Phenylobacterium montanum: one gene and its partner. The protein of the gene in region 1 interacts with the protein of each later gene in a pairwise test. Links are inferred from orthologs where the notes say so. Each region holds a gene or a part of one and is shown on either strand. Other genes may lie near its edges.

Region 1 (6,320 bases):
CGGGGATGCGGGTCAGGCTCTTGAAAGGCGGCAACGGAGGCTTCGGCAACGCCTATTTCAAGGGCCCGATCAACCAGGCCCCCGACCACGCCAATCCCGGCCTGCCGGGCGAGGAGCGCTGGATCTGGCTGCGGCTGAAGCTGATCGCCGATGCGGGCCTGGTGGGCCTGCCCAACGCCGGCAAGTCGACCTTCCTCTCGGCCGTCTCGGCGGCCAAGCCCAAGATCGCCGACTATCCCTTCACCACCCTGACGCCGGGCCTGGGCGTGGTCGATCTTTCCACCAACGAACGCTTCGTCCTCGCCGACATCCCCGGCCTGATCGAGGGCGCCTCGGAAGGCGCCGGCCTTGGCACCCGCTTCCTGGGCCATGTGGAGCGCACCGCCGTCCTGATCCACCTGATCGACGGGACCCAGGACGATATCGTGGGCGCCTGGCGCACCGTGCGCGGTGAGCTGGAGGCCTATGGCGAGGGCCTGGCGGAAAAGCCCGAGATCCTGGCGCTGAACAAGGTCGACGCCCTGGATGAGGATAGCCGCATCCTGCTCGCCGAGGAACTGGCCGAGGCTGCGGGGCGCATGCCCATGCTGGTCTCCGGCGTCTCTGGCGAAGGGGTCGAGGAGGTGCTGCGCGCCGCCCATATCGAAATCCGCGCCGCGCGGGAGAGCGAGCGGGCCATCGAAGGCCCCAAGGATGAGGGCTGGAGGCCTTGACCGACCTCGCCTCCGCCCGGCGGATCGTGGTCAAGGTCGGCTCGGCGCTGCTGATCGATCCGCGCACCGCCGACGCCGACCGCGCCTGGCTGGCCAGCCTGGCCGCCGACGCCGCGCGGATGAAGGCCCGCGGCCAGCAGCTATTGATCGTCTCCTCCGGCGCCGTGGCCCTGGGCCGCAAGCGCCTGGGCCTGATGGCCAAGAAACTCGACCTGCCGCAGAAACAGGCCGCCGCCGCCGCCGGCCAGTCGCTGTTGATGCACGCCTGGGAAGAGGCCTTCGCCCCCCACGCCATGACCGCGGCCCAGGTGCTGCTCACCCGCGACGACACCGAGACCCGCCGCCGCTGGCTGAACGCGCGGGCGACCACCGAGACCCTCCTGGGCCTCGGCGTCGTGCCGATCGTCAATGAGAACGACACCGTGGTGACGGAAGAAATCCGCTACGGCGACAACGACCGCCTGGCCGCCCGCGTGGCCCAGATGATCGGCGCCGACCTCCTGGTGCTGCTCTCCGATGTCGATGGCCTCTACACCGGCGACCCGCGCCGCGATCCGGGCGCACGGCACATCCCGGTGGTGCGCGAGCTGACGCCCGAGATCGACGCCATGGCCGGCGGCGCCAACGCCGCGGCCGGTGTCGGCACCGGCGGCATGGCCACCAAGCTGATGGCCGCCCGCATCGCCGCCGCGGCCGGCTGCGCCACCCTGATCACCATCGGCGGCCGCCCCGCCCCTCTGGGCGCGGTCGAGGCCGGGGCCAAGGCCACCCTGTTCGAGCCCCACGTCTCCCCGGCCGCCGCCTACAAGGCCTGGATCGCCGGCTCGCTGGCGCCCCAGGGCTCGGTGACCGTCGACGCCGGCGCGGCCGCCGCCCTGCGCCAGGGCAAGTCCCTCCTGCCCGCCGGGGTGTGCCAGGTGGAGGGCCGCTTCGAAAAGGGCGACGCGATCCTGATCCAGGCCGAGGACGGCCGCGAAATCGCCCGCGGCCTCTCCCGCTACGACGCCGCCGACGCCGACCGCATCAAGGGCCTGAAGTCCGCCGCCATCGAAGCGGTGCTCGGCTACACCGAGGGGCCGACCCTGATCCACGCCGACGACTTGGCGCTTGGACGGGGATAGCGATCGCTCCAAAATATCCGCTCATCCCGGCGAATGCCGGGATCCAGGTCATAGAGCGCTAAAATTTGGGGTTGTCCTGAACCTATTGCGCCATACGATCTGGATCCCGGCATTCGCCGGGATGAGCGGTGTTGGTATGGCGGATACAACCAGGGCTCAAAGCACAAAGCGTCCCGTTCTTTTGGCGGTCGTCTTCGCGCTTGCTTTCTCTATCCATTGGATTGCCCAGTTCATGGCCTGGGCAGGAGCGGATGGACCTCACCGACATGTCGGTGCATGGCGCTGGCTCTCCCTGCCATTGTTTCCGGTGCTGGGGTCGTGGGCGAATCTGTGGTTCTGGCCAATGACGGTTGTGAACAGCGCGATCTGGGCCGGCATTGTGTTCCTCGTCTGCCGTCTGGTGGCTTTCCCCCCGAGCCGGTCATAGGTGGTGGTCTTCGCCGCGCGCTCTTCATCCCGCCCGCTTTTGCCTCTATGACGGCGGCATGACCGTGGCCGCCCTGGACAAGCTGGAAGTTGGACAGCCGATCCCCTTTGGGGGGAACCGGGTCGCGCGGGTGTCGGCGGCGCTGGCCGAACAGTTCCAGGCCGGCGACAGCCTGATCGTCGTGCAGGACACCGGCGCCCTGCTGCACGTGCCGGCCGCAGTGCAGGCCGTCGCCGACCGGGCCGTGGGCCGGGCGCACGAAGCCTTCCGGCGCATGGGCCAGGTGTCGGACAGCCAGATCAGCCGCTTCTTCGAAGCCTTCGCCGCCCGGCTGGAGGACGAGGCCGCCTGGGGCGCGATCGCCGCCGCCAATGCGCAGGACGTGGACAGCGCCAGGGCACGCGGCCGCTCGACCACCCGCCTCGCCGTCAGCGCGGCCATGCGGCGGGACATGATAGCCGGCCTGAAGGAATGGGCCGCCGCCGAGGGCGCGCGCGGCCGGGTGCTGGAGCGGATCGACCACGCCGGCTGGAGCCTGGAGCAGGTCGCCGCGCCGCTGGGCGTCGTAGGATTCGTCTTCGAAGGCCGTCCCAACGTGTTCGCCGACGCCACCGGCGTCCTGCGCACCGGCAACACCGTCGTGTTCCGCATCGGCGGCGATGCGCTCGGCACCGCCAAGGCCATCGTCGCCGAGGCCCTGGACCCGGCCCTGGCCGCCGCCGGCCTGCCGGAGGGCGCCGCCAGCCTGGTCGAGAGCGCCGAGCACGCCGCCGGCTGGGCCATGTTCGCCGATCCGCGCCTGTCCCTGGCCGTGGCCCGCGGCTCGGGCCCCGCCGTGGCCCAGCTCGGCGGGGTGGCGCGCCAGACCGGCACGCCCGTCAGCCTGCACGGAACCGGCGGCGCCTGGCTGGTGGCGGACAAGAGCGCCGACGCCGCCCGCTTCGCCGAGGCCGTCTATCACTCGCTGGACCGCAAGGTCTGCAACACCCTGAACGTCTGCTGCATCGCCCGTGAGCGCGCGGACGAACTGCTGCCCGCCTTCCTGGACGCCATAGCCCGCGCCGGCCGCCGCCGCGGCGGCGACGTCAAGCTGCATGTGGTCGAGGCAGACCTTTCCGCCCTGCCCGCCGACTGGCGCAAGGCCCGCGCCAAGGTGCGCCGCGCCGACGGTGAACATGACGAGGCGGCGGTCGAGGCCCTGCCTCTGGAGGGCTTGGCTGTCGAATGGGAGTGGGAGGACACCCCCGAGCTCAGCCTCGCCCTGGTTGACGGCGCCGAGGAGGCCGCGGCCCTGTTCAACCGCTTCAGCCCCCACTTCGCCGTCAGCCTGATCGCCGAGGACGAGCTGGCGCAGAAGCGCTTCTTCGAGGCGGTGGACGCCCCCTTCGTCGGCGACGGCTTCACCCGCTGGGTCGATGGGCAATACGCCCTGAACCGGCCCGAACTCGGCCTCTCCAACTGGCAGAACGGCCGCCTCCTCGCCCGCGGCGGGGTCCTGGCCGGCGACAGCGTGTTCACCGTCCGCGCCCGGGTGCGCCAGACCGACCTGGCCCTCGACCGGCAATCTCCATCACCCCAATCGCCTTCACCCAAGTCAGATCAGCATGTGGTTCGCGGGTCCGGTCCGGCGCGTTCCTGAGGCCGGCCGCCCCGACGCGCTGAGACTGGGCTTTTCGCTCCAGCCCGGCATGCGGGTCGGCCTGTTCGGCGGCTCGTTCAACCCAGCGCATGAGGGCCATGCCCATGTTGCGGAGACGGCGCTGACGCGCCTGGGGCTCGACCGGGTGATCTGGCTGGTCTCGCCGCAGAACCCCCTGAAGACCGCCCAGCCAGACAGCCTCAGGATGCGGATGGCCAAGGCGGCGCGTTTCGCCCGCGGCCCGAAGATGATCGTTTCGGACATCGAGACGCGCCTCGGCGTCCGCTACACCATCGACCTGATCCGCATCCTCCAGGCCCGCTTTCCGGGGGTGAAGTTCGTCTGGATCATGGGCGCCGACAGCCTGGCCAGCTTCCACAGGTGGCGCGGCTGGAGCGAAATCCAGGCCAACATCCCGATCGCCGTGGTCTCCCGCCCCGGCTCGGAGCTGCGCGGCGGCCTCGCCCCCGCCGCCCGGCGCTTCGCCGCCGCCCGTCGTCCGGCCGGTTTCGCCCGGCGCCTGGCGACCACCGACCCGCCCGCCTGGGTCTATATTCCGGCGCAGCTGAACCACGCCTCCTCGACCAAGATCAGGGACGCAAAGGTCGCATCCGAGATTCACGCCTGACCTGGACGCATTCGTATGCTAGGGTCCCCAATTAGCGTGACGCCTAGAGGAGCAAACCGCTGCATCGCGATGCCGCGCCGAGTGCGCACGAAGGTCAGGCCCAGTCGGCCGAGCCTTCCATAGAGGACCAGTCTAGTCCCGTTTCGACGGAAGGACTGCAGGAACGGATTCTGGCCCGTCTCGACGACGACAAGGCGCAGGACATCGTCCTTATCGACTTGAAGGACAAAAGCTCGGTGGCCGATTGCATGATCGTCGCTTCCGGGCGTTCGCACCGCCATGTCGGCGCCCTGGCCGACCACCTGCTGCGCCTGTTGAAGGATCTCGGCGCCGGAAAGGCCCGGGTCGAGGGCCTGCCGGACTGCAACTGGGTCCTGATCGACGCCGGGGACATCATCGTCCATCTGTTCCGGCCCGAGGTGCGCGTGTTCTACAACCTCGAAAAGATCTGGTCGGTCGACTCCCCGCACCGCGCGGCGGCGAACTGACCCAGCGCCTTCTCCCGAAAGGGGCGAAGGGAAGATGAAGGTCACCCTCCTCACCGTCGGCCGCTTGGGCCGGGCGCCGGAAGCGGCGCTCGCGAAGGACTATGCCGAGCGCGCGAGCGCCGCCGGGCGTTCGCTGGGCCTGGGGCCGGTCGAGATCGTCGAAGTCGAGGGGCGCAAGCCGGGCAAGGCCGCCGAGGCCGAGGCCCTGTCGCCGCACCTGGCCGGCGCCCACGTCATCGCCTGCGACGAACACGGCAAGGCCTTCACCTCCCGCGCCTTCGCCGGCCGTATCGAGCGGCTGCGCGACGACGGGACCCGGCGGCTGGTGCTGGTGATCGGCGGGGCGGACGGGCTCGACCTGCAGGTCCTCGCCGCCGCCAGCGAAACCCTCGCCTTCGGGATCCAGACCTGGCCGCACGCCCTGGTGCGCGCCATGCTGGCCGAGCAGGTCTATCGCGCAGTCACCATCCTGGCTGGCGCGCCCTATCACCGCGATTGACGTTGCGGCAGGCCTTTTCAGTCCTGGCTTGACCGGCTAACCGCAGCCCCAATGGTCCAGTCCCTTTCCACCGCCTATCGCGAACGGCTCAGGTCCGGCGAGATCAAGCCCGACGCGGCCCAGGCGGCGGCGGTCGAGGCGCTGGCGCGGCTGGAGAGCGAGCTGAACGCCCTGGCCGAACCGGGCTTCGGCTTTGCCCTGTTCAAGAAGCCGAAGGCGCCGCGCGGGGTCTATCTCTGGGGCCCGGTGGGCCGCGGCAAGTCCATGCTGATGGACCTGTTCTTCGACTCCGCTCCGGTGACGCGCAAGCGGCGCGTGCACTTCCAGGCTTTCATGGCCGAGGTCCACGCCCTGGTCGGCGAGTGGCGCAAGGGCGACGCCGCCGCGCGCAAAGCGCGCTTCGGCCAGACCAAGGGCGACGATCCAATCCCCCCCGTCGCCGAATACATCGCCGAGCAGGCCAAGCTTCTTTGCTTCGACGAACTGCAGGTCACCGACATTGCCGACGCCATGATCCTGGGGCGGCTGTTCGAGCACCTGTTCGAGCGCGGGGTGGTGCTGGTCGCTACCTCCAACAGGCCGCCGGACGACCTCTACAAGGACGGCATCAACCGCCAGCTTTTTCTGCCCTTCATCGCCCTGATCCAGGAGCGGCTGGAGCTGGTGGCGGTGCGTGGGCCATCGGACTACCGACTGGATCGCTTACGGGCGGCGCGGGTCTATTTCACCCCGCTGGACGCCGCCGCCGAGACCGGTTTCGACGCCCTCTGGCGCGACCTCCTGGGCGGGATGGAGGAAACCGGGG
Region 2 (6,477 bases), 930 kb from region 1 along the record:
TGGGCAAGTGACCGAAGCGCAGGTGGGTTGCTGGCTAGCGAGACGCCTGCGCTACGCGCGAACAGGCTGAAACTTCGCCATTCAGAAAAACTGCATCCAATTCCCCCAAAACTCTATCGAACTAATAGAGATTCTGGCTAGCATGACCCCACCTTAGACGATCTGAAGGGGAAGAGCCCGTGCGCCACGCCAGAACCGACCGCCGCGCCGTATTGACGGCCCTGGGCGCGGCCGCCCTCGCCGGCCCGGCCCTGGCCCAGGACCGGCCGCCGATCCGGCTGCTCAATGTCAGCTACGACCCGACCCGCGAGCTCTACAAGGACATCAACGCCGCCTTCACCGGCTTTTGGAAGTCGCGCACCGGGCAGGCGGTGACCATCGACCAGAGCCACGGCGGCTCGGGCGCCCAAGCGCGGGCGGTGATCGATGGCCTGCAGGCCGACGTCGTCACCCTGGGCCTGGCCTACGACATCGACGTCATCGCCGAGAAGGCGCAGCTCCTGCCCACCAACTGGCAATCGCGCCTGCCCGACAACTCCACCCCCTACACCTCGACCATCGTGTTCCTGGTGCGCAAGGGCAATCCGGCCAAGCTGCATAGCTGGGCCGACCTGGTGCGTCCTGGTGTGACCCTGATCGCCCCCAATCCCAAAACCTCGGGCGGGGCGCGCTGGGCCTATTTGGCTGCGTGGGCCTCTGCGCTCAAAGCGCCGGGCGGCTCCGACGCCTCGGCCCGCGCCTATGTGGCCGAGTTCTACCGCCATGTGCCGGTGCTGGATTCCGGCGCCCGCGGCTCGACCGTGACCTTCGCCCAGCGCGGCCTGGGCGACGCCCTGGTCTGCTGGGAGAACGAGGCGCACCTGGCCCTGGCCGAGTTCGGCGCCGACAAGTTCGACATCGTCATCCCGCCCAATTCGATCCTGGCCGAGCCGCCCGTGGCCCTGGTGGACAAGAACGTCGACCGCAAGGGTGTGCGCACCGTCGCCGCAGGCTATCTGAACTTCCTCTACAGCCCCCTGGCCCAGGACCTGATCGGCAAGAACCACTTCCGCCCGCGCAACGGCGCGGCTGTGGCCAAGTACGCCAAGGACTTTCCCAAGATCCCGCTGGTGACCATCGACGACACCTTCGGCGGCTGGCGCAAGGCCCAGGCGACCCACTTCGCCGATGGCGGGGTGTTCGACCAGATTCACAAGGCCTGACAGACCATGGCCTTCGTCGCCGCGACCGCGGACGCCGCGCCGCCCAAAGCCGCCTGGCGCTGGCGCCAGCCCTCGGTGCTGCCGGGCTTCGGTCCGGCCCTGGGCGTGACGCTGGCCTATCTCGGCGCGATCGTGCTGATCCCCCTGCTGGCCCTGGCCCTCAAGCCGTGGCAGCTGGGCCTCGCGGGCGTTTGGCATGTGCTGACCGATCCCCGGGTCCTGGCGGCGCTGCGGCTCAGTTTCGGCGCCTCGGCCCTGGCCGCCCTGGCCAACGCGCCCATGGGCCTGGTGGTCGCCTGGGTGCTGGTGCGCTTCGAGTTTCCGGGCCGGCGGCTGCTGGACGCCCTGGTCGACCTGCCCTTCGCCTTGCCGACCGCGGTCGCCGGCATCGCCCTGACCGCGCTCTATGCGCCCACCGGCCCCTTCGGCGCGGTGGCCGCCCATCTGGGGATCAAGACCGCCTATGCGCCGGCGGGGGTGTTCATCGCCCTGCTGTTCATCGGCCTGCCCTTTGTGGTGCGCCAGTTGCAGCCGGTGCTGCAGGACCTGGACCCCGAGGTGGACGAGGCCGCCCGCACCCTGGGCGCCAATGACGGCCAGAGGTTCGCGCGCGTGATCCTGCCGGCCGTGGCCCCAGCCCTTTTGTCCGGCGTCGGCCTCGCCTTCGCCCGGGCGGTGGGCGAGTACGGCTCGGTGATCTTCATCGCCGGCAACCTGCAGATGAAGACCGAGATCGCGCCCCTGCTGATCGTGATCAAGCTGGAGCAATACGACTATGCCGGCGCCGCCGCGGTGGGCCTGGCCATGCTGGTGATCTCCTTCCTGTGCCTGGTCGCGGTCAGCGGCGCCCAGATGCTGCTGGCGCGGCGGGGGCGAGCATGAGGATGCGGGTCCATCTGCCGGGCGCGGCGCCCCTGATGCTGGCGGGCGCGGTCCTGGTCCTTGGCCTTCTGGTCGCCGCGCCCCTGGCGGTGGTGTTCGAGGAGGCGTTCCACAAGGGCCTCTCCGGCTATCTCGCCGTGTTCGGCCAGCCCGACACCTGGGCGGCGATCCGCCTGACCCTCCTGGTCGCGGCCATCGCCGTGCCGCTGAACGCCGCCTTTGGCCTCGCCGCCGCCTGGTGCGTCGCCAAGTTCGAGTTCGTCGGCAAGAGCGCCCTCCTGGCCCTGATCGACCTGCCCTTCTCCATGTCGCCGGTGGTCTCGGGCCTGGTCTGGGTGCTGCTGTTCGGGGCCCAGGGCTGGTTCGGCCAGGCGCTGGCGGACCACGGCGTGCGCATCATCTTCACCGTCACCGGCCTGGTGCTGGCGACCATCACCGTCACCCTGCCCTTCGTCGCCCGCGAGCTGATCCCGCTGATGCAGGACCAGGGAACCGATGAGGAGGCGGCGGCCGTGACCCTGGGCGCCGGCGGCCTGACCGTGTTCCGCCGGGTGACCCTGCCCAATGTCCGGTGGGCCCTGCTCTACGGGGTCCTGCTCTGCAACGCCCGCGCCATGGGCGAGTTCGGCGCCGTCTCGGTGGTGTCGGGCAAGATCCGTGGACTGACCAACACCCTGCCCCTTCATGTCGAGGCGCTCTACAATGACTACGACTTCGTTGGCGCCTTCGCGGCCGCCTCCCTCCTGGCCTCGCTCGGCCTTGTCACCCTGGGTCTCAAGAGCGCCCTCGAATGGCGATATGCCGACCAGCTCGCCCACGCCCGCCGCCGCTGAGGGACCGAGCCTGGCCCTCGACATTCGCGACATCCGCAAGTCGTTCGGCCGCTATCCGGCGCTGAACGGGGTCTCGCTGGCGGCGGGAGAGAAGGAATTCCTGGCCCTGCTCGGCCCATCTGGCTCGGGCAAGACCACGCTCCTGCGCATCCTGGCCGGGCTCGAGCGGCCCGACGCCGGCGAGGTCCGCTTCGGCGGCGAGGACTTCCTGGCCCTGCCGGCCCGCCGGCGGCGGGTGGGCATGGTGTTCCAGCATTACGCCCTGTTCCGCCACATGACCGTGGCCCAGAACATCGCGTTCGGCCTCAGCGTGCGGCCGCGCGCAGAGCGCCCCGACCGAGCCGAGATCCGCCGCCGGGTCGGCGACCTTCTGAGCCTGGTCCAGCTCGAGGGGCTGGACGGCCGCTATCCGGCGCAGCTGTCCGGCGGCCAGCGCCAGCGGGTGGCCCTGGCCAGGGCCCTGGCCATCGAGCCGCGCATGCTGCTGCTGGACGAGCCGTTCGGAGCCCTGGACGCCCAGGTGCGCCGCGACCTGCGCCGCTGGCTGCGCGAGATTCACGACCGGGCGGGGGTCACCACGGTCTTCGTCACCCACGACCAGGAGGAGGCGCTGGACCTGGCGGACCGGGTGGCGATCCTGAGGGACGGCCGCCTGGTCCAGGTCGGGGCGCCGGGCGCGCTGTACGAAAATCCAGGCGACGCCTTCGCCTTCGAATTCCTCGGCCCATCCTGTCGCCTGCCGGGCGTGGTGGAGAACGGCGCCCTGCGGATCGGCGACTGGCGCGTTGCAGCGCCCGGAACCCCTGGCGGTCCAGCCGATCTCTATTTCCGGCCCAACGAGGTCGATGTCGCCGATGCGAGCGGAACGGGCCTGCGGGCCGAAGTCCTGGCCGCGGTCACCCGCGGCTCAGAGTCGCGGCTTCATTGCCGAATCGCCGGCCAGGACCTGGAGCTGCGGCTCCGCTCGGCGAGCGTTCCGGCCAAGATCCATGACGGCGGCATCGCCGCCGTTACGCCTGCGCGCTGGAAAATCTATCCGCGCGCCACTTTGCGGGAGGGCATCTAGAGCGCTTGAAACCGACGGTGAGAACGCCCCAGGACGGGCCTTCGCACTGTGATGCATTTGTCACTCGCGGGCGGGAGCGGACTGCTGTCGCAAAAGCGTCACCGCTCCGTCGCCGGATTGTTATGCCCTGCGCATAGTCCGGCTCCCGCAAGTTCCGGCTGATCAGCCGGGGGAAGATTGGGGAACATCTGATGCGGACTAAATCGTCGCTGCTCTGCAGCGTGGCCTGCGGTGTTGTGCTCGCCGTCGGCATGGGCGCCGCCGCGCAAGCCAAGACGTCGAAGAAGCACCATCACCACGAAGCCGCCGCGCCCGCGCCGGCCGGCGCCACCGCCGAAGAGGTCAAGGCCCTGGCCGATGAAGTCGAGTCGCTGAAGGCTCGCCTCGACCAGGAGCAGATGGCTCGCGAGCAGACCGAAGCCAAGGCCCAGGCCGCCGAGGCCGAAGCCTCCGCCGCCAAGGCCGACGCCAGCGCCGCCCGCACCCAATTGGCCGAGCAGATCCAGACCCTGCCCGGCGAAGTGAAGCAGGCCGTGGTCGCCAACACGCCCAAGCCCGGCTGGTGGGGCGACACCAAGGTCGGCGCCACCGTGTTCGCCGACATCAGCGACATCAACCAGAAGACCCCGGGCGCACTCGCCGCTACCGGCACGACCGCGGCCTCCAACGGCTACCCGGCCGACAACGGCTATGGCTTCGACATCAAGCGCGCCTACCTGATCGTCGACCACAAGTTCAACGATACCTACTCGGCCAACCTGACCACCGACTTCCTGTACGATGGCACGACCAAGGCCACCCAGCTGTTCATGAAGAAGGCCTACCTGCAGGCCAAGTATTCCGACGCCCTGGTGGTTCGCGCCGGCATCACCGACATGCCCTGGGTGCCGTTCGTCGAGAACATTTACGGCTATCGCTACGTCGAGAACGTGCTGATCGACCGGCTCAAGTACGGCACCTCGGCCGACACCGGCATCACCGTCTCCGGCAACTTCGACTTCAAGCCGGTCAAGGTCGGCTACTCCCTGGGCGTGATCGACGGCAGCGGCTACAAGGCGCCGGACGTCGGCAACTTCAACCGCACCAAGAAGATGGACCTCGAAGGCCGCCTGAACGTATCCTACGAGAACTTCACCGCGGCGATCGGCGGCTACGAGGGCGACCTCGGCAAGGACGTCAACGGCGTGACGGTCAACCACACCGCCAATCGCTTCGACGCCCTCCTGGCCTATGTCGACACCCGCTTCCGCGTCGGCGGCGAGTACGTCTCGGCGAAGGACATCACCGGTGTCACCACCGCCAAGCCGGTGAAGGCGAACGCCGACGGCTATTCGGCCTTCGGCTCGTTCAACATCACCGACAAGATCGCCCTGTTCGGCCGCTACGACTGGGTGAACCCGGAACGCGACGCGACCACGGCCTCGAACAAGACCAACTCGGCCTCGCGCGACGAGTATTTCAACGTCGGTCTGTCCTACACCCCGGTCAAGGGCGTCGACGTGGCCATGGTCTACAAGCGCGACTCGGTCACCAACGGCCTGCTGGTCACCTCGAACGGCGCGGCGGCCCCAGCCTCCGTCTCCGCGGTCCAGAACTCGACCACGTTCATCACCACCGCCAATGCTTCGCCCCAGGGCAGCGGCATCATCGGCGGCCTGAACGGGGGCAACGGCGCCTACGACGAGTTCGGCATCTTCATGCGCTACCAGTTCTGATCTGGAGCGCGGGGGTCTTCGGGCCCTTGCCAAACGGGAAGGGGCGCGCCGCGGCGCGCTCCTTTTTCTTTGCCGATTGGCCGTACGGTCAAACCGCCGGGACGAAATCCCGCTGGGCGACGGGAATGGCGTCATAGCGGGTGGCCGGGGTGATGTTCAGCCGGCGGCGGGCCGCTTCCAGGGGCTCGTTCAACAGCCGCTCGTAATCCTCGCCCAGCAGCCACGCGGCCGCCTTGCCGCGCCGATAGCCCTGCCAGATGGCGGCGACATAGGGCCCTCGCCGGCCCCGGCCGGGCCTCAGCGCCGCGCTGAGCGCGATCGCCGCCCAGCCCAGCCCCTTGGTCTGGGCGTAGGAAAAGGCCACCAGGCAGGCCTCGCCCAGCCCGTCGCGGTGATAGCCGGTCAGGATGTGCCAGATGTCGTGAACGTCGCGGGTGCGGCGGCCGAACCAGGCATAGGGGTGGCGCTCCTCCTCGCGGCTGCGGTTCTGCCGGCTGACCTCGGCCAGGCCCTCGGCCGATAGGTTCTCGCTGCGCACGAAGTCGCGATAGGCCGCGCCCACCGTGCCCGGCGCGAAGCTGTCCAGCCAGGCGTCGTCCATCAGCCGACCGGCCAGCTCGGTCCGCTCATAGGCCATGCGCCCGCCCTCGCGGGTCTCGATCAGGCGGTGATAGCCGCGGGCGGCCGAGCCTGCATTCAGGGCGCGCATGATCTCGAACACCTGGCCGGTGTCCTCCTTGTCGGCCATCAGCCGGTTCAGGGCCCTCAAGGCGACGCCC

What was found.
Region 2: the proteins of KCG34_RS15835 (region 1) and KCG34_RS11570 interact in binary tests that used the Escherichia coli proteins (3 or more experiments, as listed by UniProt). The link is inferred for Phenylobacterium montanum from one-to-one orthologs.

Annotation. Positions count from the first base shown.
Region 1 is NZ_CP073078.1:3,513,994-3,520,313, reverse strand. Bases 1,768-4,609 are described here. They hold KCG34_RS15835 (aldehyde dehydrogenase family protein), read left to right. Parts: upstream 1,768-2,319; coding sequence 2,320-3,900; downstream 3,901-4,609. Other genes in these bases: rsfS (ribosome silencing factor), read left to right, coding at 4,588-4,609; KCG34_RS15830 (nicotinate-nucleotide adenylyltransferase), read left to right, coding at 3,866-4,528; proB (glutamate 5-kinase), read left to right, coding at 1,768-1,834. Also shown: GTPase ObgE, read left to right, coding at 1-713; more of proB, read left to right, coding at 701-1,767; more of rsfS, read left to right, coding at 4,610-5,016; 23S rRNA (pseudouridine(1915)-N(3))-methyltransferase RlmH, read left to right, coding at 5,051-5,515; cell division protein ZapE, read left to right, coding at 5,567-6,320. UniProt on the Escherichia coli protein: Catalyzes the NADPH-dependent reduction of L-glutamate 5-phosphate into L-glutamate 5-semialdehyde and phosphate. The product spontaneously undergoes cyclization to form 1-pyrroline-5-carboxylate.
Region 2 is NZ_CP073078.1:2,582,937-2,589,413, forward strand. Bases 1,934-4,932 are described here. They hold KCG34_RS11570 (sulfate/molybdate ABC transporter ATP-binding protein), read left to right. Parts: upstream 1,934-2,882; coding sequence 2,883-3,983; downstream 3,984-4,932. Other genes in these bases: cysT (sulfate ABC transporter permease subunit CysT), read left to right, coding at 1,934-2,084; cysW (sulfate ABC transporter permease subunit CysW), read left to right, coding at 2,081-2,917; KCG34_RS11575 (hypothetical protein), read left to right, coding at 4,175-4,932. Outside these bases: KCG34_RS11550 (D-aminopeptidase), read left to right, coding at 1-70; KCG34_RS11555 (sulfate ABC transporter substrate-binding protein), read left to right, coding at 180-1,202; more of cysT, read left to right, coding at 1,209-1,933; more of KCG34_RS11575, read left to right, coding at 4,933-5,698; KCG34_RS11580 (Coq4 family protein), read right to left, coding at 5,787-6,477. UniProt on the Escherichia coli protein: Part of the ABC transporter complex CysAWTP involved in sulfate/thiosulfate import. Responsible for energy coupling to the transport system.